3 regions of the Vibrio alginolyticus NBRC 15630 genome follow, and region 1 is predicted to be linked to each of the others. Evidence: riboswitches for the same ligand, from Rfam matches in the RefSeq annotation. Region 1 holds a riboswitch; each other region holds the start of a gene.

Region 1 (5,493 bases):
GAAGAGCAAAACGAGTTAGCGTGTCGTTCCAAGCGCGTTGGTTAAGCTCGTTGTTGAGCGTGTCTGGTGAATAAGCAACAAACTCTTTCCAAGATTCTTTTGGATGGTTAACGATGTAAGTGGTTGCTTGCTCTAGCGCTTTGTTGAATGCCTTGATGGCTTCTTTGTCGTAGGTTTTTGCATTGGCTACGAAGACTAACTCGTCATACGCTGGCACGCCGTGTTCTTCAGGGAAGAAGGCCTTAGCTTTATAACCTTCTAGTGCCAGTTGGTTGGTTTCGAAGTTACGTAGACCGCCCCAAATCGCATCCACCTTTCCAGACGCAAGAGACGAAGACAGCGCCCAACCTACGTTGATGATTTGTACGTCAGAAAACTTCACGTTCTCTTGAGTTAGCATGGTGCCGATTGTCGCTTCTTCGTTGCCTGCGATCGCAATACCGATCTTCTTGCCTTTCAAGTCGCCAAGGTTTTCATTCTTACCGTTATCCAACACCATCAGAGTGTTGAGTGGCGTAGCAATCAAAGTCGCAGAGCGGATTAGTGGCAAACCAGCTGCGACATCGATAGTTAGGCTCGGTTGGTATGAAATCGCCATGTCGACTTTACCCGCCGCGACCAACTTAGGTGGCGTGCTTGGATCTGCCGGCTCTTGAATGTTGACCTTCAAACCTTGTTCTTTGAAGTAACCACGCTCTTTGGCAATCACGATAGGACCATGATTTGGGTTGACGAACCAATCCAACATCAGTGTCATCTCTTTTTCTGCTGCAAGCACATTGGTTGATACCACTGAAGCGAGTAGAGCAGCAGCGCTCATAAGTTTGTTTTTATTCACGGGGTTCTTCCTTTTCTTTCCCAATTTCCTTTGGTTATTTTCGGCAATTACTTGCTTTCCCAAGGGATGGCTTTTTTCAATAATTTATCGGTGATGAAGTAGAGTGCGATAGACAGCACGGCGAGGATAAACAGCGCCGCAAACATCTCATCAATGATCATGCGAGCGTTAGCTTGGAGCATCAGATAACCCAAGCCTTCACTTGAACCTACCCACTCACCGACCACTGCTCCAATTGGCGCAATAACGACGGCAACACGAATACCTGAGGCTAAAGTTGGTAGGGCGGCTGGCAATTGAATATGACGAAGTAGCTGCCATTTAGACGCGCCCATGGTCTTGGCAAGGTCGAGGTAACCTGTTGGCGTATTGCGCAAGCCGTCATAGCAACATGTCGTGACGGGGAAAAAGATGATGATCGCCGCCATGACTACTTTCGATGCAATGCCGTAACCCAGCCAAAGCATGAGCACTGGCGCGATAGCGAATACAGGGATCGCTTGGCTAGCAATCAGAATTGGCAGTAACCAACGCTTCAGCGGCTCGAACATCAGCATTTGCAATGCGAACAGCAAACCCATTGATAATCCAAGCGCCAAGCCAAGTAAAATCTCTTGCGCGGTAACCCAAGTATGTTTGAGCAGAACATCGTAACGAGTGACTAATCTATCCAGCACTTCAATTGGTGAAGGTAAGATGAAGCTTGGCATGTCGAATACCACAACAACCATCTGCCACAATCCCAAGATCACCGCTGTGCTGATAACTAAGCGTAGAGCCGGATGGGTCACGCGTTCTTTTTTACTAACGCGTGCCGAAACGGAGTTGTACTGAGTCATATCACTCATAGCCTTTCTCCAATTGATCCAAAATCGCTTGTTGAAGCGCGGCGCACTCTCCATCGAGAACTCGTGGTGGCTTGGAATCCGGAACAACCAAGTGCTGAGCTTGCGCAGGCGTACCTTGCAGTACATAGAGTTGGTGAGCTAATCGCACCGCTTCTTGTGGGTCGTGGGTAATAAGAACAACGGTCTTATCTTTCAGTAATTCGGCAGACAAGGTCTGCAACTTATGGCGAGTAACCGCGTCCAACGCAGAGAAAGGCTCATCCATCAGAACCAGAGGCTTGTCTTGCATCAGAGTGCGAGCAAGGGCAACACGTTGTCTCATGCCGCCAGAGAGCTGAGTTGGTTTAGCATCCGCGTAATCGGCGAGTTTTACTTGGTTTAGTAAAGCCAGTGCACGTTGTCTATTTTGCTCTGGTGCTTGCTCTTGAGAAAATCGAGAACTGAGGCAGACGTTGTCTAACACATTCAACCACGGTAGCAATAAATCCTGCTGAGCCATGTAAGCGATACGGTCATGCAGTGCAGCGCCATCCGTTGTGATGAGTTCGCCATGCCAGTCAACTTGGTCATCCAGTAGGCCAGCTAAGTAACGCAATATCGTCGTTTTTCCGCAGCCACTGCGACCAAGTAACACTGTCCATTGATTAGCAGGAATAGTCATACTCAACCCTGCTAGCGTTGGTGTTTGGCTGTCTTTGTATCGCAGACTAGCATCGGAAAGCTGAATGCCAATCGCGTTAGCGAACATAAGTATGACCCGCAAAAAAGTGGTTCACAGGGCCATGGCCTTTACCTACATCCAATTCATCAGCGTGTGCGATAGCTTGGCTGATGTACTGCTTACCCAGGTGCACCGCTTTGTGTAGGTTGTTGCCTTGGCCAAGATAAGACGCAATGGCGGAAGAAAGTGTACAGCCTGTGCCATGAGTGTTTTTGGTTGGAAATCGCTTGGCGCTAATTAACTCGGCACTGTCTTGCATGATAAGCAGATCGTTGCTGTTTTCATTTTCTTCAAGGTGACCGCCTTTGAGCAGAATAGCTTTGGCGCCAAGCGCACGAAGGTCGGTAATCATATCGTTCATTTCAGATTCTGATTGAGGCATTGGCTTACCCGTCAATGCTGCGCCTTCGGGTAGGTTAGGGGTAATGATGTCTGCGAGCGGAATCAATTCTTCTTTTAAAGTGCTGATTGCCGACTGTTCCAGTAATAGATCGCCGCTGGTGGCCACCATCACAGGGTCAATCACGAGGTGTTTTGGCTGGTATTGTTTAATTTTGTCTGCAACGACTTTGATGATGTTGGAATCTGCCAGCATGCCCACTTTGACTGCAACGATGTTGAGGTCGGTAAATACTGCATCAAGTTGGCTCTCTACATGGTCGAGAGGAATGGGGAAAATCGCAGAAACGCCTTGGGTATTTTGCGAAGTAATCGCCGTGATTACCGAGCAAGCAAAACTGCCGGTTGCGGACATCGCTTTGATGTCGGCTTGAATACCTGCACCGCCACCACTGTCTGAGCCCGCGATGGTCAATACGATAGGGGTAGGCAAGGCTGGCGTGTGATGTGAATGAGGTTGTGATTGCTGCGTCATGGTCGCTCCTACTACAAGACGTATAGGAACTGACTTTGACCGTTGCAGATAGATCGATTTTTCGATCGCTATCGCTTACCTAAGAGGGGCGACGAAAGGCAAAGTGTGCATAGTTCCCTACGTCAGTGCTAACTGAATCAGGTTCAACGGGTCTCGAATTTCGATCTCAGCCAACACTTGTCGTGTGGCCCCCCGACTATTTCGTTCGGATGATAGCAGGACCATTGCGGAAGGGATACGTTTTTTGAGCGTAATTATAATGAGTATTCAATTATGCGAGGTGAGTGATAAAGTAAGCACCTAAATGGTTTGCTGGGTGGAATTTACTAGTGCAACGCTCTGGTGAATGAGCAGAACCTGGAATATTTAATAAATAATCGTGGTCTCGTTAAGCAAGGATTAGCACAAAACAAGGTTAAAAAACTGTTAAAATTTAACGTGTTGCCAATTTAACTTTGTTGAACTTTTTCACAGTTAATTAGGAAGGCTAAGACGATCATCGAGCAAGGAGACTTCATGCTTAATTCTGTAACAGCGAAGTCAGTGATCGATCATGCGCTCTTTTTGGGGGCTGATTTCGCTGAACTATTCGTTGAACATCACCAAACCAACACTGTCCAGATCGCATCTGGTGAAGTGGATAAGGTTAACTCGGGTATCGATTTTGGTATCGGTATTCGTCTTTTTTTCGGTCATAAGGTGCTTTACGGTTACACCAACAGCACAGATGAAGCCGAACTAAAGCGCGTAACCTCGCTGCTTGCTGCAAAAGACAAGCGTGAGCAAATCGCGTCAGCGGGTTCTTTGAATTTGAACCGCTACCCAATCCAACATGGTTGCCGCATGCCGCTAGGTAAGGATGCTAACCTAGATTCAAAAATCGCGTTTCTATTGAAAGTTGACCAAGCCGCACGTGCTGAGAGTGAACATATCAGCCAGTTTATTGGCAGCGTTCTTCAGCGCGAGCAACAAGTGTCTATCTTCAACTCAGAAGGTCTACACGTTGACGATACTCGCCACTACATTCGTGTTGCTGGTAACACTGTCGCGCAAAAAGGTAATGAGCAGTCTTCTGGTATGGAAGGTCCTGGCGCTCTTGCTGGTTGGGAATTCAGTGAACAGCTTGATGCCAAAGAGCTAGGTCAAACTATCGCGCAGCAAGCGTTAGTAAAACTTGGCGCGGATGCTTGTCCATCGGGTGAAATGCCGGTGGTGATTGGTAACGGCTTTGGCGGCGTTATCTTCCATGAAGCATGTGGTCACTTGCTAGAAACCACTTCAGTTGCGAAGAAAGCATCAGTCTTCCACGACAAGATGGGCGAAATGGTTGCTCACACCGCAGTGAATGCAGTCGATGATGGCACCATGACCAACGAATGGGGCTCGATTCACATTGATGATGAAGGTATGAAGACTCAGCGCACTCAACTGATCAAAGACGGTAAGCTAACCAGCTTCATGGTCGATAAAATGGGTGGCATGAAGACAGGTTATGAGCCTACGGGTTCTGGTCGTCGTCAAAACTACAAGTTCGCACCAACCTCGCGCATGCGTAACACCTTTATCGAAGAGGGCGAGCATTCACTTAATGACATGCTGGCAGGCATCGAACGTGGTATCTATGCGAAGAAGATGGGCGGTGGCTCTGTTCAACCGGGTACGGGGGAGTTTAACTTTGCTGTTCGTGAAGCCTACCTCATTGAAAATGGCAAAATCACCAAGCCTCTGAAAACAGCAACGCTGATCAGCACGGGTCCAAAAGTGTTGAAAGAAATCAGCATGGTCGGCAAAGACATGGCGCTTGCGCCGGGCATGTGTGGTTCCGTGAGTGGTTCAGTACCAACAACTGTCGGTCAGCCAACGCTGAAAGTAGATAACATTCTGGTAGGAGGCGGTAACTAATGAGCCAAGAACAACAACTTCTTAATGCGGTTGATTACGTCCTATCAGAAGCAAAACGCCAAGGTGCAGAAGCGGACGTCATTGTAAACCGTAACAGTAGCTTTTCTTTGAAAGCGAACCAAGGAAAGCTGGATGAGTACAAAGTAAGCTCAAGCCAAGTTCTGGGTGTTCGTGTTGTGAAAGATGCGCGTGTTGCAACAAGCTATTCTGAGTCGTTAGAGCAACCAAGCTTGGATTTGATGCTGACCAACGCACTGCAAAGCGCTCGCTTTTCCAAGCAAGATGAACATCAGACGATTAGTTGCGTGAA
Region 2 (5,493 bases), on a different replicon from region 1:
ATATTGAAAGGCGCACTTAAAGGACTAGGCATCGCTAACTTACCTGTGCAGAACATGACGCAAGAGCTAGAAAGTGGCACCTTAGTCAGAGTGTTACCGCAATGGCACACGGTACCAATGCCTATTTATTTAGTGTATCGTCCTGGAGCAAACCGCCCACGGCGTGTACAAGCAATGATTGACCATATCATGAGCTTAAGATCTCAATTTGAATTTGGCCCTCGGCATGGTTTGTGTTGCGGAGAAGCATAACCTAGCAACTATCAGGCACTAGCATGCTGCTCGGATAAATGCCGCAAGCTTCTCACTAGCATGCTGTTCACTCAATGCAGACATATCACCCGCGGCTTCCACTTTACCATCTGCCACAAACACAAAGTGGCTGGCAATCGCTTTGGCATCGCTTAAATGGTGCGTGACCATCAATACAGTTATTCCCCGCTCTGCTGCGAGTTTTTTTACCAAGCTCAGCATCTCTTCACGCAACACCGGATCAAGCGCCGAGAACGGCTCATCCAATAGCCACATGGGATGAGGCTGAACAAAACAACGCGCTAAGGCAACACGTTGACGCTGGCCACCAGAAAGATGCTCTGGCAAACGGTCGAGGTACTCTGCAACACCAACTTGCTGCGCGGCTTGTTCAATCTGACGATTTTGGTCCACCGTAAGCTTTAGCCCTGGGTGTAAGCCCAAACCGATGTTGTCACGCACCGATAAGTGAGCAAACAAATTGTGCTCTTGGAACAACATAGAGAACGGACGCAGATAAGGCTCTTTACGCACAATGGACTCACCATCAACACAAATATCACCACGGTCAGGATGGATGAATCCTGCCACCAACGCCAGCAAGGTTGACTTCCCTGCCCCACTTGGTCCCATCAGCGACACAATCTGTCCTTGCTCAATCGTTAAGTCAAAACGAAACAGTTCACGTTGGTAGGTGTACTGCACATCATCCAACACTAACATTACGCTCTCTCCTTCGTTTTCAATACTTTCTCAATCAAGGCAAAACAGCCCACACTCAACAACAATAGGGTCACCGATACCACCGCAGCTGCGTCCATCTGATAACTGCCAAGCAACTGGAACAAATACAGAGGTAAGGTACGAAACTCTTGTCCACCAAACAGTGCTATGGCACTTAAATCCCCTATTGCAAACATAAAGCTGATCGCAAACGCATGTGCAAACGGCTTGCGTAGCGCCTGCCACTCCACCACTTTAAACCGTTGCCAGCCACGCATGCCTAAGCTGGCACATACATACTGATACTGTTGTTCAATGTGCAGCATTGGCTGCGCTAGCGTTTTGATCACGTAAGGCAAAGCCATCAAACCGTTCACCAAAATCACGACAAAAAATGCCAAGCTAAAAACATCGGTAAATGCGCGCAGTAGTAAGAATAAACCGGTGCTAATCACCAGACCTGGAGTCACCAAAATAACGGTGCCGATTAACTCAATCTGATCGGCTCGCGTGTTTTTGTACTGCAACCGCCAACGGCGACTGGTCAATAGTATGGACACCCCTGCAGCGACCGCAAGCGCGCTAGCGACACAGGCGACTTTGAGGGAGTTCAATAGCGCAGACCAAAAACGCTCATCGGTTAATACTGTCCAAACTTGTTGGTTGATGCCACTCAGTAACACCATCAATAACGGCGGTATTACCAGTAAAAAGGCACCTATGATCCAAAAGCTATCCCAAGCTTTTGACCACCCATGATCCTTCGTTAAATATTGCTGTACCGATGTGCTTCCAGCACTGATAGAAACAGGCCTTGTTAACTTCTGCACTCCAATAGCAAGCAGTCCACATAACAGCATCTGCCACAGCGCCAATAACGCCCCAGCTTGTAAATCAAAATCAAACTTAATCGCTTGGTAAATGGCCAATTCAATGGTGGTGGATTTTGGCCCGCCCCCCAACGCCATTACAGTGGCAAAACTGGTAAAGCACAACATAAACACCAACCCACAAACGTGGGGAAGCTGCTGCCTTAAACGCGGCCATTCTACCCAACGAAACTTATCCCAATGGCTCATCCCAAGATGCGCGCAAAGCTTATGCTGCTCGGCAGGAATAGACTCCAAGGCTTGCAGAAGCAATCGTGCCGCGTAAGGTAAATTAAAGAACACATGGGCGAGTAAAATGCCGTTCAAACCGTAAATAGAGAATGGCAGTTTAGTGTCGAAACTTTGCAACCACTGCGCCAACAAACCACTGTTGCCATAAATCGCTAACAGCCCAAAAACACCAACCAAAACCGGCAAAACCAGTGTCGATGCAAACAGCTTAAGCAGTAATGATTTACCAATAAATTGGCGACGCGAAAGTGCGTGCGCTACTGGAATGGCAAAGCCAACACTGAGCAATGTGGAAAGAAACGCTTGGTAGAAACTGAACTTGGTGACATGTTGATAGTACGGGTCGCCCCATACCACAGACACATCAAGTGAAGGGGCTTGAACAATCAAAGCACCTAGGGCAGAAATAACAAAGGTCGCGATGATCATCGCGACCCCTAAACCTATTTTTGGAACAGAATTCAAAGGTAAAACCTATCTCATTCAGATGAGGATGGAAACGTCAGCTAAAACGTCAATGCGCTTTGCCATTCGCGAATCCAAGACTTACGCATTTTTGCCACTTCATCAGCACTAAAGCTCAACGACTTGCTTGGAACACTCAAAGTTTCAAAACCTTTAGGTAACTCAACGTCAGTGACTGGGTACATCCAGTTACCCGTTGGCATCGCCGATTGGAACTCATCACTTAAAATGAAACTCATAAATTGATCAGCAAGTTCTGAATTTTTTGCCCCTTTCACTTTGGCGGCTACTTCAACTTGCATGTAGTGGCCTTCAGCAAAATTCGCCGTAGCAAACTTCGAATCGTTTTCCGCAATTAAGTGGTACGCAGGTGAAGTGGTGTAAGAAAGCACTAAATCGGACTCACCATTGAGGAACATAGAATACGCCTCAGACCAACCTTTCGTGACCGTTACGGTTTTGCTCGCTAGCTTCTGCCACGCTTGCGTCACATCGTCGCCATAAATAGATTTCATCCATAGCATTAAGCCTTGGCCCGGCGTTGAAGTCCGCGGATCTTGGTAAATCACTTTCAGATCGTCGCGCGTTTCCACCAGCTCTTTCATGCTTTTCGGCGGATTAGCCAGTTTCTCTTTGTTGTACACAAACGCGAAGTAGCCGTAATCGTACGGTACAAACGTCGTGTCACTCCAACCGTTTGGTAACACTGTGTTAGCCGTATCCACATTGTGCTCGGCAAGCAGACCGGTTTTCTTCGCTTCTGCCATCAGATTGTTATCCAAACCTAACACGATGTCGGCTTTGCTATTACCGCCTTCAAGACGAAGACGATTCAGGATCGACACACCATCGTCTAATGCCACGAAGTTAACGTCACAGCCACATTTTGCTTCAAAAGCTTGCTCGATTTTAGGACCCGGCCCCCAATCTGCGGCAAAAGAGTCGTAGGTATAGATGGTTAATGTGTTTTCAGCGGCAAACGCTGAAGTAGAGGCGATTGCAGCTAAGGCAATCAGATTTAGAGTGGGTTTCACTGCTCGCTCTCCATGAGTATTTCAGAGAAATAAGTTGAGCGGCACAGGGTTTGAGGCGGCTATTAAGGATTTCCAATATCCAGACTCAATTCCTACGCCAGCATTATCTGGTTCAGGTAATACGGGTCCCTAGTTAAACACTTAGGTCTCAGCGCCCCAATGCATTGATTGACTCAATGCTAAATGGGTTTGCTCCCCGATGAGTTGGATGGATTGTAAAGGTATTTGAGTGGTTACACAATCAGCTCACGAGCGCTGGTCATAACCCCAACGAGGCACCAAACCTTGCTCAATACCTAAGTGGTCAAGAATTCTTGCCACCATAAAATCCACTAAGTCTTCAATGCTCTTTGGCTGATGGTAGAAGCCCGGAGCTGCTGGCATGATGGTGACGCCCATTTGCGACAGTTTGTGCATGTTCTCCAGATGTAGCGTTGAAAATGGTGTTTCGCGAACCACGAGCAACAGCTGCCCGCGCTCTTTCATTACTACATCAGCGGCCCGTTCGATCAAGTTGTCCGACATACCGTGTGCTATGGCCGCAACGCTTCCTGCTGAGCATGGGCAAACCACCATTTGCTTAGGTGCAGCAGAACCAGACGCAACCGGCGAGAACCAATCGTCTTTACCGCAAACGGTGATGTTATTTGGATTGCAGTTCAGGTGCTCTACCAACGCTTGCTTTGCGGCTTCTGGCCCACTTGGCAGCTTAAGGTTGTGTTCGGTTGCCATCACGACACGAGCCGCCGAAGAAATCAGAACGTAGACATGATAATCCGCCGCAACCAAGCATTCTAAAAGACGAAGGCCGTAGGGAGCACCAGAAGCCCCCGTTAATGCCAACGTGATGGCTTTTTTGTGAGAGGGTTGTGTTTTGTTTTGCATATCAATCAGGCTTTTTGTTTTAACTGCTCAAGAAGTTTTCCGTGAATACCACCAAAGCCACCGTTGCTCATGACTAGAATTTGGTCACCTGGTCGCGCACGTTCGACGATCTTGGCTACAAAGTTATCTATATCCGCATCGACAAACGCTGGCTGTTTGCATTGGTCGGCAATGTCTTGCACAGACCACTCGATATTATCTGGCTGGAACAAGAAGACTTCATCTGCACTGTGTAGTGACTCTGCAAGTGTGTTTTTGTGTACACCACGCTTCATGGTGGCAGACCGCGGCTCTAACACAGCAAGGATGCGTTTTTCACCTACCTTGTTACGCAAACCACCGACAGTAAGTTCAATTGCCGTTGGGTGATGCGCAAAATCATCGTAAACCGTCACACCTTGTTCTTCACCTTTCAGCTCTAAACGGCGCTTGGTATTGATGAAACGCCCTAATGCCTGGCAAGCAAGATCCGGAGTGACTCCAACATGTCGTGCAGCAGCGATTGCCATCAGCGCATTATCCACATTGTGGTCACCCACCAAATTCCATTCGACGGTACCAACCTTCTCGCCTTGCAACGCAACGTCAAATTTTGAGCCATCAAGCACTAATTTGTGCGCTTGCCAGTCACCATTCTCACCAGAGAACTGTTTTTCAGTCCAGCAGCCACGCTCTAATACATCCGCTAACGCTTGATCTTTCCTCGGCGCTAAGATCAATCCATTGCCCGGTACAGTTCGCACTAAATGATGGAATTGGCGCTTGATCGCTTCTAGATCATCGAAGATATCAGCATGATCGAACTCAAGGTTATTCATGATTAAAGTGCGAGGATGGTAATGCACAAACTTAGAACGCTTATCGAAAAAAGCACTGTCATATTCGTCGGCTTCAACGACAAAAAACATGCTTTCACCCAAACGAGCAGACACTCCGAAGTTACCGAGTACCCCACCGACTAAGAAACCCGGTTGATAACCACAATCTTCAAGTATCCAGGCAAGCATGCTCGA
Region 3 (5,493 bases), on a different replicon from region 1:
TTATGCGAGGTTTTGTCAAATCTAGAATATGAAAATTCTATAGGGGTGTAGCTCCAATTGGCAGAGCAGCGGATTCCAAATCCGCGTGTTGGGAGTTCGAATCTCTCCACCCCTGCCATATATCAGGCTCTGACTTAGGTCAGAGCCTTTTTTGTATCTGGTTTCTTCTCATTATTATAGCTTATTTCTACTCTTATCCCGTAAGTATGGCTTTCTGCTGTACTTTGGCTGCATTTAATCTACTGAACGAACGAAACTACAGTTAGCTGTAATGATCAGTGGCCCGAAATTTTAATAATAAAGGGGAATCACTATTTATATTTAGTTACACTCAACCGATCTGGATTAATGAGTAACTATGTATGGATATATCTCGTCGACGCTTTCTTCAATCATCCTTAGCAATCTCCGCGCTTACCGTTCTACCTGCATGTTCTCTATCTAGGAGCACTAATAAGCAGGGGCAATATATATACGATATCACTGCAGAGCCTTCTACTGCAGAATTGGTCCCAGGGTTTAACACAGACGTACTCGCATTTAATGGTTCGATTCCAGCGCCTACGATTCGCTGTCGCCAAGGTGAGAAAGTTATTATCCGATTCACCAACAAGCTTTCAGAGCCAACTACAATTCACTGGCATGGCTTGCGAATCCCTATTGAAATGGATGGTGTACCTTTCTTAAGCCAGCCGCCTATCATGCCGGGTGAAACATTCGTTTATGAATTTACACCGCCAGATGCAGGCACGTTTTGGTATCACCCCCATATGAATAGCGTTAAGCAACTTGGTATGGGCTTAGTTGGGTTAATTATCGTTGAAGAGGCTGAGCCTGTTCTATTTGATGAAGAACAGGAAATAGTTCTAAAGCATTGGCATTTAGACAAACAAGGTCAGTGGAAGAACCTTATGGTACCGCGCTTGAGCGCTCGTATGGGGACTCCCGGAGAGTGGAGTAGCGTCAATGGTGTGCATGAACCTGTTTATGCGCTGAAGCAGAATGCTACCACGCGATTAAGAATTGCTAATGTCGATAATACCATTACTTACCCGATCGCTATTGAAGGTGCAGAGGCTTGGGTTATTGCTATTGATGGTAATCCTGTTAAAGCGCCTTATAAGCTCACTCAGCACAAAATTGGTCCAGGAATGAGGTTGGATGTCGGATTGATTGCTCCGAAGGCTGGAACACGTGTTTATGTGCGTCGAATGAAAGGACGCTTCCCATTCCCTTTGTGCGAGTTTGACGTTGTTGAGTCTGACTTGCCGAGCAACCAGAAACTGCCTTTGTTACCTCTCAACCCTGTGCCAGCTCTCGATTTGAAAAATGCAGAGCAAATCGATTATGTGTTTGAGTGGGAGGGGGCGATCACTCCTGCTGATAAATCGGGCAAAGCGATCCCCCAATTCTGGCTGATGAACAAACGGGCTTGGGAAGGAATGAGCAAAGATAATATTCCAGCGCCGCTTTCAACATTGGAGATGGGAAAAACCTATATCTTCAACCTAAAGAACGTCACCCAATATCATCATCCTATTCATCTTCATGGACACACATTTACGGTTCTTGAGTTAGATGGCAAAAAACTCGACGAACCGTTTCATACCGATACGGTCTTACTTGGAAAAAGCGGCAGTGCGAAAGCGGCATTTGTTGCAGATAACCCAGGGCGTTGGATGTACCATTGTCATGTAATTGAACACATGAAGACGGGGTTGATGGGTTACATCGAAGTAAAGTGACTCCTGTAACTTTTAAAATCTTGATAAGTTTTAAGCGCTATACTTTGCTGAATTCTAAGATTGTATAATCACTATTGCCGTAAATTTGATTACAATGTCGCCATTAACTTTTCTGGGGGAATTATGGGACAACTATCCGTTTTGGGTTTTATTGCATTGGGTGGTGCATTTGGTGCATGTTCTCGTTACTTAATTTCTGAACTTTGTGTCATTTTATTGGGGCGTGGTTTTCCATATGGTACGTTAACCGTTAACGTTGTTGGCTCATTTATGATGGGCTTATTGATAGCAGCTTTCGATAATGAACTTTTGGCAACGGAACCTTGGCGACAAGTGATTGGCTTGGGTTTTTTAGGGGCACTAACGACGTTTTCCACCTTCTCGATGGATAATGTGTTGCTTATGCAGCAGGGCGCTTTCTTTAAGATGGGGTTGAACGTATTGTTGAATGTAGTGTTAAGTATTTCAGCGGCGTGGATAGGCTTTCAATTATTGATGCGCAGCTAGCAAAGTAGTTAAAAATTGAACAGGTCGGCTTGGTTTCACCAAGCCGTTTTTATATACTGACATCACTTGTCGGAGTGCCATAAGGCTGAGACCGTTAATTCGGGATCCGTTGAACCTGATCAGATTAGAATCTGCGAAGGGAACAAGAGAAGATATTCACACCGGAGTTCTTTCTGGTTGATCTATCAAAAGTCGAATGTTGTTACAGGCAAATATCGTAAGCTTTAACTAGCCTTAATTTGACTCCTCTTGTCGCATCTATCCGCCAAGCATTTTTATCCAATTACTTTTTATCTAGTATAACAAAGCAAGGAAAAATGCTATGTCGAGTCGCAAACAAGCGAGACTGGAAGCAAAACAGTTCATTGATACACTCTCGGTACAACCGTACCCCAATTCAAGCAAAGTCTACGTAGAAGGCTCACGTCCAGATATTCGTGTACCCATGCGTGAAATATCACTCGCTGATAGCCTTATTGGAGGCACAAAAGAAGCGCCTATTTTCGAACCTAATGAGCCAGTACGCGTTTACGATACCTCGGGTGTATACACAGATCCAGAGCACACCATAGACCTCTATAGCGGCTTACCTAAGCTGAGAGAAGGGTGGATTGAAGAGCGTGCCGATACTGAGCTACTTGATGAAGTAAGCTCGGTGTACACCAAAGAACGCTTAGAAGACGAAACACTAGACGATCTTCGTTACGGTAATCTACCACGTATTCGACGTGCCAAAGATGGCCATTGTGTGACCCAATTGCACTATGCTCGCAAAGGTATTATTACCCCAGAAATGGAATACATCGCGCTGCGTGAAAACATGGGGCGTGCCAAGTATCGCGATGAAGTGCTGAATCAACAGCATCCGGGTCAAAGCTTCGGAGCGAACCTACCAAAAGATATTACCGCCGAATTCGTGCGTAAAGAAGTCGCCGAAGGTCGCGCTATTATCCCTTCCAATATTAACCACCCAGAATCCGAACCAATGATCATTGGACGTAACTTTTTGGTCAAAGTGAACGCCAACATCGGTAACTCATCGGTCACTTCTTCGATTGAGGAAGAAGTAGAGAAGTTAGTATGGGCAACGCGCTGGGGTGGCGATACCGTTATGGATCTCTCTACTGGACGTAACATCCACGAAACTCGCGAGTGGATTCTACGTAACAGTCCGGTTCCGATCGGTACCGTACCAATGTATCAAGCGCTTGAGAAAGTGAATGGTGTTGCGGAAAACCTTAACTGGGAAGTGATGCGCGATACCCTGATTGAGCAAGCAGAGCAGGGCGTTGACTACTTTACTATCCATGCCGGTTTACTACTTCGTTATGTGCCAATGACTGCAAAACGCGTTACTGGCATCGTCTCTCGTGGTGGTTCTATCATCGCGAAATGGTGTTTAGCGCATCACCAAGAAAGCTTCTTATATACCCACTTCCTAGAGATCTGTGAAATCTGTGCTAAGTATGATGTGGCACTTTCTCTCGGTGATGGTCTGCGTCCTGGCTCGGTGGCCGATGCTAACGACGAAGCGCAATTTGCAGAGCTTCGTACCCTTGGTGAGTTAACCAAGATAGCGTGGGAATACGACGTACAGGTGATTATCGAAGGTCCTGGTCATGTTCCAATGCACATGATCAAAGAGAACATGGAAGAACAGTTAGAGCACTGCCATGAAGCTCCTTTCTATACCCTTGGCCCATTGACGACAGACGTTGCTCCTGGTTACGACCATATTACTTCAGGTATTGGCGCTGCCATGATTGGTTGGTATGGCTGTGCGATGCTTTGTTATGTAACGCCTAAAGAACACCTTGGCTTACCGAACAAAGAAGACGTTAAGGTAGGCATGATCACTTACAAGCTTGCTGCGCACGCCGCGGATTTGGCGAAGGGACACCCTGGTGCACAAGTTCGTGATAACGCGCTTTCTAAAGCTCGCTTCGAGTTCCGCTGGGAAGACCAATTTAACTTGTCGCTCGACCCTGATACCGCGCGCGCTTTTCATGACGAAACCTTGCCTCAAGAGTCCGGCAAAGTTGCTCACTTCTGTTCCATGTGTGGACCAAAGTTCTGCTCGATGAAGATTTCGCAAGAGGTACGAGAGTACGCGAAAGACACTGAGCAAGTTGCTGCGGACCAAGCTATCTCGATTAAAATGCTAGATGATCCTCTTGAAGGGATGCGTCAGAAATCGCAAGAATTTAGAGAGTCAGGTTCCGAGCTATACCACCCAGCAGCACATGCTGAGGTAAGTGACTAATGAGCAAAATCCTTATTCCGTCATCGTTGATTGAACTGACAGGTTTCGTTCAGCAATGTTTGTTGTTGGCGAAAGAACAGGGTTTTAGCATTGAAGACATTGAGTTGGGTGTGAGCCCAACTCAATCTATTCAGCTTGTTCGCGGCCAACAGACCACACACATAACGACTGATCTCATTGATGATTATGACTCTGAGCATGAGAGTTCACTTGTGCTCTATTACCGTTCTGCTTTGTCGGTAGAAGCGTGTGCTAAGCAACCGTCGAAAGCGATTTATATTGGTATTGCTGATACTCAGGTTTTCGGTGAAAAGGAGAAAGTGCTTCAGCTTGATATCTGGCGTCACCCAATTAACGACGAAGTGAGAGCGCTTTCCGTTAAGTCCAAACCCAACGCAATGTTCGATCCCGAACATCACCTTGCTTGGATAGTAACGCTGACAGTACTCGATTTTCCTATCGAAGATGCGTTAACACTTGCTCAAGGAATGCTAACTCAACAAGCGAATGTTTCACGTGAAACACTGTTGAACGACAACCTTGACGAGGGACGCTCTACTCAGTGGGCTGACCAATTTGATGATTTCCCCACACCTGTACTGGAGGATAACCGACTAGGTATTCAAGTTGGTTGGTCTGCACAAGGTGAGAGTGTTAGCTTTCCAACTCTAACCAAGCAAAGTCTAGGGCTCTACCCAGTCGTTGATGACGTTGCTTGGATTGAGCGTTTACTGCCACTAGGCATCAACACTATTCAACTGCGAATCAAGGACCCACAACAAGCCGATTTAGAACAACAGATCATTCGAGCAATTGAGCTAGGTCGTCAGTATCAAGCACAAGTGTTCATCAATGACTATTGGCAGTTGGCAATCAAGCATGGCGCTTATGGTGTTCACCTAGGACAAGAAGACATAGAAGAATCGAATTTGGCTCAGCTAACTAAAGCCGGCATTCGTCTTGGTCTTTCTACTCATG

The links. A riboswitch is a leader RNA that binds a small molecule or an ion and turns the genes downstream of it on or off. The one in region 1 is predicted to bind thiamine pyrophosphate.
Region 2: linked by a shared signal. The riboswitch ahead of thiB (thiamine ABC transporter substrate binding subunit) and the one ahead of thiD (bifunctional hydroxymethylpyrimidine kinase/phosphomethylpyrimidine kinase) in region 1 are both predicted to bind thiamine pyrophosphate.
Region 3: linked by a shared signal. The riboswitch ahead of thiC (phosphomethylpyrimidine synthase ThiC) and the one ahead of thiD (bifunctional hydroxymethylpyrimidine kinase/phosphomethylpyrimidine kinase) in region 1 are both predicted to bind thiamine pyrophosphate.

What each region holds. Positions count from the first base shown of each region.
Region 1 is NC_022359.1:526,337-531,829, forward strand. Features, by position in the region: gene N646_RS17685 (ABC transporter substrate-binding protein) at 1-838, opposite strand, end outside; gene N646_RS17690 (ABC transporter permease) at 886-1,686, opposite strand; gene N646_RS17695 (ABC transporter ATP-binding protein) at 1,679-2,434, opposite strand; gene thiD (bifunctional hydroxymethylpyrimidine kinase/phosphomethylpyrimidine kinase) at 2,424-3,281, opposite strand; TPP riboswitch at 3,379-3,486, opposite strand; gene N646_RS17705 (TldD/PmbA family protein) at 3,798-5,183, shown strand; gene N646_RS17710 (TldD/PmbA family protein) at 5,183-5,493, shown strand, end outside.
Region 2 is NC_022349.1:2,686,477-2,691,969, reverse strand. Features, by position in the region: gene N646_RS12465 (LysR family transcriptional regulator) at 1-252, shown strand, start outside; gene thiQ (thiamine ABC transporter ATP-binding protein) at 271-975, opposite strand; gene thiP (thiamine/thiamine pyrophosphate ABC transporter permease ThiP) at 975-2,561, opposite strand; gene thiB (thiamine ABC transporter substrate binding subunit) at 2,603-3,595, opposite strand; TPP riboswitch at 3,668-3,804, opposite strand; gene N646_RS12445 (flavin prenyltransferase UbiX) at 3,842-4,480, opposite strand; gene mpl (UDP-N-acetylmuramate:L-alanyl-gamma-D-glutamyl-meso-diaminopimelate ligase) at 4,486-5,493, opposite strand, start outside.
Region 3 is NC_022349.1:2,299,751-2,305,243, reverse strand. Features, by position in the region: tRNA gene N646_RS10575 (tRNA-Trp) at 42-118, shown strand; gene N646_RS10570 (multicopper oxidase family protein) at 363-1,745, shown strand; gene crcB (fluoride efflux transporter CrcB) at 1,869-2,252, shown strand; TPP riboswitch at 2,313-2,411, shown strand; gene thiC (phosphomethylpyrimidine synthase ThiC) at 2,575-4,515, shown strand; gene N646_RS10555 (thiamine phosphate synthase) at 4,515-5,493, shown strand, end outside.